2 regions of the Pseudoalteromonas mucoides genome follow, and region 1 is predicted to be linked to the other one. Evidence: predicted binding sites of a transcription regulator. Region 1 holds the regulator's gene; the other holds the start of a gene.
What was found. The regulator sigma-54, encoded in region 1, starts transcription at its own class of promoters, with help from an activator protein. The targets are predictions, from matches to a motif close to GTTGGCACGNNNNTNGNNT.
Positions count from the first base shown of each region.

Region 2: flgB (flagellar basal body rod protein FlgB) is a predicted target of sigma-54. The motif match lies at 1,206-1,224, and genes of this name have one in related genera.

Region 1 covers NZ_JBMMUC010000013.1:18,844-22,061, reverse strand. The annotation lists gene rapZ (RNase adapter RapZ) at 1-25, opposite strand, end outside; gene ptsN (PTS IIA-like nitrogen regulatory protein PtsN) at 46-498, opposite strand; gene hpf (ribosome hibernation promoting factor) at 503-790, opposite strand; gene AAEU30_RS14560 (RNA polymerase factor sigma-54) at 821-2,317, opposite strand; gene lptB (LPS export ABC transporter ATP-binding protein) at 2,386-3,111, opposite strand; gene lptA (lipopolysaccharide transport periplasmic protein LptA) at 3,108-3,218, opposite strand, start outside.
Region 2 covers NZ_JBMMUC010000004.1:7,798-11,015, reverse strand. The annotation lists gene AAEU30_RS05145 (flagellar hook assembly protein FlgD) at 1-314, opposite strand, end outside; gene flgC (flagellar basal body rod protein FlgC) at 328-759, opposite strand; gene flgB (flagellar basal body rod protein FlgB) at 762-1,172, opposite strand; gene AAEU30_RS05130 (CheR family methyltransferase) at 1,330-2,160, opposite strand; gene AAEU30_RS05125 (chemotaxis protein) at 2,181-3,113, opposite strand.

The DNA.
Region 1 (3,218 bases):
GCCCACTGATGATAATTAACTCCATGTAATGACTCCTTCACTTTCTTATGACTGCTCGACAATAACTTGGTATAAGTCGTGGTCTGATTTAGCGCTACGTAATTGTTTACAAAAATCTTTATCGTTAAGTTTATCAGCAATTGTGGCCAAGGTCTTTAAATGAAGTTGACTCTCACCATCAGGTACGATGAGTGCCACAAATATATCAACAGGACGATTATCAATCGCATCAAAATTAATGGGCGTTTCACTCACTAGTATCAGTGCTAATGGTGTATCAACACCAGTCATTCTACCGTGAGGTATAGCAATTCCACGGCCAATACCCGTGCTTCCTAGTTTCTCTCGATTAAGTAGCGAGTTAAGAATTTCTTGTTCTGAAAGGTGAGGGAGTTGTTCATGAGCCAACTGGCTAATAAATTCTAAAATTCGTTTTTTGCTATTAAAAAGGACCGCAGCTTTACTGCAGTCCTTACAAGTAAGTGAACTTAGTTTCATAATATTAGTGTCGAGCGTGCTTCTCTTTGTGTTTGATAACTTGACGGTCTAGTTTATCTATTAGGGCGTCAATCGCAGCGTACATGTCTTGGTGTTCTGTTGAAGCAAATAAATCAGCACCACTGAGGTGTATTGTGGCTTCTGCTTTTTGGCTTAGCTTTTCTACGTCTAAAATGACGTGCACGTTGTTTATATGATCAAAGTGCCTTTCAAGCTTTGCAAACTTATTGTGTACATAGTCTCTAAGTGAATCGGTAATTTCTACGTGACGACCAGTTAAATTCAGTTGCATAAGCATTTTCCTTCTTTGTTTTTTTACGCCTTAAATCAAGCTCTTTCTTTGATTTGACGGTGGAATAGCCAGTGACTCGCGATATTTTGCGATTGTACGTCTAGCTACTTTGATACCTTGCTCTGCCAATATATCTGCAATTTTGCTATCACTCAATGGTTTCGCTGAGTTTTCTGCGCTAATTAATTTTTTGATTAATGCGCGGATCGCTGTAGACGAACATTCCCCACCGTTTTCAGTGCTTACATGACTTGAGAAAAAATATTTTAACTCAAAAATCCCTCTTGGGGTGTGCATGTACTTTTGGGTGGTAACCCGTGAAATGGTTGATTCATGCATCTCGACCATTTCAGCAACATCGTTTAATACCATAGGGCGCATTGCCTCGGGACCATGTTCAAAGAATCCTTGCTGCTGTTTAACGATGCAGTTGGTTACTTTGAGTAATGTGTCATTACGGCTTTCTAAACTTTTTATAAACCACTTTGCTTCTTGCAAGTGGGAGCGAATAAATTGGCTGTCGCTACTCGATTTAACCGAGCGAGACATAGCTGCATATTGGCTGTTTACTCTAATTTTAGGCATGCTATCGGGATTTAACTCAACAACCCAACGGCCTTTGATTTTCTTTACTGAGACATCTGGAATAACGTATTCAGATTCTTCACGTACAATACTATCCGCAGGCTTTGGGTTTAGACTGTGGATGAGTGTCATCACTTCTTTAAGCTCATCTTCCTTAAGCTTAGTCTTTTTCATCAAAGTTCGGTAGTCGCGACTGGCTAATAAATCGATATGTTCAGTTAAAATCATTTTTGTTTCGCTAATCCAAGGAGTTGCGGGGTCAAATTGATTTAGTTGAATACATAAACATTCTTGCAAGCTGCGTGCGCCAATACCAATTGGGTCAAACAGTTGAATACGTTTTAGAACCGCCTGAACTTCATCAAGCTCAATTTCTTCTTCGTTATTATCTTTATTTAGGCTTTCAGCAATGTCTTCACAGCTTAAGGTTAAAATACCTGAGTCGTCGATAGCTTCGACAATGGCAATCGCAATCGCCTCGTCGGTCGGACTAAATGGGGTTAGCTGTAACTGCCACATAATATATTCATGCAAGGTTTCGGTTGAAGCCCCTTGATAAATAGATTCATCTTCAGGCATCGGGCCTGATGAGCTGGCAGGAGCGGCGCTCATGTACTCATCCCAGGTCACATCCATAGCCATATCGTCACTTACGGTGTCTTTATTAAGTGCTTCACTGCTTTCTTGTTCGTATTCGCTTGGTGTCTCATCGGCAGAAGCACTTACTGTGACGTCTTCGGTATCTTGTTTTTGTTCATTTTTGCCAGCCGTTTCGTCACTAAACTCTTGCTCTTCAACTTCAAGCAATGGATTGCTGTCGAGTGCTTCTTGAATTTCTTGCTGGAGATCCAATGTACTTAGCTGCAATAAGCGAATTGCTTGTTGCAGTTGTGGAGTCATTGTAAGTTGCTGGCCCATGCGCAGCTGGAGTGATTGCCTCATTTATCTCTAACAATCCTTTTATTGTGTTGTCATAATTTAGTTTAGCAGATAGTTAGCTGAGCGTTGCTTTATAGCCTAAATTGCTCACCCAGATATACATCGCGAACTGTTTGGTTGGCAAGTACATGCTCAGGAGTTCCTGATGCAATTAACTCCCCATGAGAAACAATGTAGGCTTTTTCGCAAACATCAAGGGTTTCTCTTACATTGTGGTCGGTTATAAGTACGCCGATACCACGGTTTTTAAGGTGCTCGATAATCTTCTTTATATCTAACACTGAAATGGGATCAACGCCAGCAAAAGGCTCATCTAACAGAATAAATTTAGGATTTGCGGCTAAAGCGCGCGCAATTTCAACTCGACGGCGCTCACCACCTGACAATGCCATACCTTGGCTGTCGCGAATGTGTTGAATGCTAAATTCATCAAGTAGGCTATCTAAGGCTTCTTCACGGGCTGTTTTGTTTAGCTCTTTACGGGTTTCTAAAATCGCCATGAGGTTTTGGTAAACGGTCAATTTACGAAAAATAGATGACTCTTGTGGTAAATAGCCAATTCCTAAGCGAGCACGGCTGTGCATGGGTAATAATGTAATATCGTTATCATCAATACTAATTTTACCTTTATCGCTGGGCACTAAGCCAACAATCATATAAAAAGTAGTGGTTTTGCCTGCGCCATTAGGGCCTAGCAGACCAACAATACTCCCAGCGCTAACTTCTAAGCCAACACTTTTTACAACTTGGCGGCCCTTGTAGCTTTTTGCTAAAAACTCGGCTTTTAATGTACTCATAGCTGGCCTTTTGATTTTTTGCTATCGACAGGTACTAAAATTGTATGCACGCGGTCATTTGAGTCTTCGCCTCTTTCAGCACTTATTAGTTGCTGTTCCATATCGTA
Region 2 (3,218 bases), on a different contig from region 1:
TCTAGCAATGCTTGCTTACCCACAAGAGTAGAAGCTTGTAATGCTGAGTTTGAGGTCATAGATGAAGCGAGTGACTCAAAGTTACTGTTTAGGTTTGAAATACCTTCAGCCATAGTGAAACTTGTCATCTGTGCAATCATCTGATCATTATCAGCGGGGTTGCTTGGGTCTTGAAACGACAACTGTTGCGTCAGCAAGGAAAAGAAATCTTCTTGCGTTAACGCATCACTTTTTTCTTCCGTCGATACTTGGTTCTCTTGCCACTTAAGCGAATCTAAATAAGTCGACGATGTTGTAGTTATATCGTTACTCATAACTTTTCCTCAATTACCGCTGCCCGAGCAACAGTGTTTTACTTAACATTTGCTTTGCTGCATCAGCAACTTGCACATTTGTTTGATAAGAGCGTGAGGCTGAAATCATATTCGCCATTTCTTCTACAACATTAACGTTAGGTTTGTATATATACCCATTTTCATCCGCACTAGGATGGTTAGGGTTATATTCTATTTGTAGGGGTTTATCGCTCTCTACAATGCCTAGTACTTTAACGCCTACAGACGACCCCTGCGGATTGCTTTGTGATGCTGAGGCTTTAGTTAGTTCAGCTGCAAAAACAGGGTGGCGAGCTCGATAAGTCTGGTCTTGGCTTGAGCTAATGGTATTCGCATTAGATATGTTACTGGCCGTAGTATTTAAACGCACATTTTGCGCACTCATACCGGTACCTGAAATATCAAAAACGTTATATAAACTCATGCTTAGGCTCCTTGACTACCGAGGGCTTTTTTAAGGCCTTTAATTTTACTGCTCATAAATTGCAGGCTTGCCTGATACTCTAATGAGTTCTGTGTATACAAGTTTCGTTCCACCTGTATATCTACTGAGTTACCATCACCTGTATCTGCTTGATTTGGCGAACGAAACATTTCACTATTACCGACATAACGGCTACCACCGGCAATGTGTTTTGCATCAGTTGTTACCATGTTATTGCCGCCCTGTTGGTGGCTTTTTGCCGCTTTTAGAGCTGAGGCAAAATCGACATCTTTCGCTTTATAGCCAGGCGTATCAGCATTGGCAATATTGGTTGCTAATAATTCGGCCCGTTGTGAACGGATCAACATTGCGTGAGGATGCACCCCAAAAGCTTTATCAAAACTGATAGCCATAACCATCTCCAAAAAATTGACTTAAGCTGATTAATGCAAAAGGTGAGCCAATATAAATTATAAATATTAACGTCGGTAAGTTATTAAATACAAAAGAAAAAGCGATGACATAAGGCCATCGCTTTTATTAATCATTAATTAAAAATAGCTGAGGATACTATTTTTTTTGATAAATAATACCAGGGTTACACCGTACCATATCAAACTCAGTACTGAGTCCCGACATAGACTCTGATGCACCTAAAAACAAATACCCTTTAGGGTTTAGTGCTTGGGCAAATTGAGCAATGATTTTGGCTTTTACTTCAGGTGAAAAGTAAATCAATACATTACGACAAAATATAATATCGAATTTTCCCATCAAGGCATAAGAATCAAGTAAGTTCAAATGCCTAAAGCTGGTAAGCTTTTTAATCGGATCAATCACTTGAGCCATGCCATTACCACTGTCCTTGAAAAACTTTTTCCGTCGCTCAACAGATAGGCCGCGCGCGAGTGCTAACGAGTCGTACTCTGCATGTTTACACATATCAAGCATTGTATTGGAAATATCAGTGCCGACAATTTGAGCACCCATTTTTAAAACACCAGGAGATTTTGCCTGAAATTCAGCCACAGACATAGCAATAGAGTAAGGTTCTTGACCTGAAGAGCTTGCCGCAGACCAAATTTTAAGAGGCCTGCGTAGTTCTTTATGCTCTGGAAATAGCTTAGTTTGTAATAACTCAAACGGGTATTGATCTCTAAACCACAAAGTTTCGTTGGTGGTCATGGCATCAACTACGGCGGCGCGAAGTTGCCGTTCGTGAGGGCTGAGTGTTTTACTCACTAATTGTGATAACGATTCAACATTGAAACGAGCCATTAAAGGCGCAAGTCTACTTTTTACTAAATAAAGCTTGTTATCGCCTAACACAATACCGCACTGCTGTTCTAAAAAGGTACGGAATTGATCGTACTCGCCTTGCTGTAAATGTTTATTTTCCAAAGTAACACCACCTATCAAAATTAGTCACAATGAACCCATTTTTTTACTGCTGTAGCTAATTCATCCGGGTTGAATTTTGCGATAAAGTCATCTGCGCCTACTTTTTCAATCATAGCCTGATTAAACACACCGCTCAAAGAAGTGTGTAAAATTACATGCAAAGGGGCAAGCTTAGGATCTGCTTTTATTTCTGCTGTCAAAGTGTAGCCATCCATTTCAGGCATCTCAACATCCGAAATCAATAAGCCGACTCTTTCTGTAATATCGTTTTTACAATCAAGCTCTGCGATTTCACGAAGGCGGATTAGCGCCTCTTTACCATTTTTTGCAAGTTCCGTTTGTACGCCAAGTGGCTCAAGTGCACGTTTCACTTGATTACGAGCAACAGCTGAGTCATCGGCTATAAATACAATACGTTCACCCAAGTCTTTTTGAATTTCGCCATCACTAGCAATTTCCGCACTAACCTCGGTGTTTACTGGGCAAATTTCATTTAAGATTTTTTCTACATCAAGAATTTCAACTAACTCATTTTCAATTTCAGTGACTGCGGTTAAATACGAGTATCGACCAGCACCTGATGGAGGGGGCATGATCTTTTCCCAGTTCATATTGACGATGCGCTCAACACCTCCAACCAAAAAGCCCTGAACTGAGCGATTATATTCAGCAATAATAATAAAGCTGTCTTGAATGTTCTCGATAGCAGGGCCACCAACGGCCATGGACAAATCGATAACAGAAATAGTTTGCCCGCGTATATGGGCAACGCCCCGAATATACGCATTTGATTTTGGCATGTTAGTTAAAGGAGGGCATTGCAGTACTTCTCTCACTTTAAACACATTAATACCAAAGCGCTGCCGCCCTCTTAATTTGAATAATAATAATTCAAGGCGGTTTTGCCCAACCAACTGAGTACGTTGGTTCACTGAGTCTAAAATGCCTGCCATTTCAATCTCCTAAGAAAGCTAAAAAAAACGGAACAATTATTGCTTTCTCTATTTAAAGCTACATTACATCGTGGGAGCGTCTAATAATTGACGCTAAATATTTAT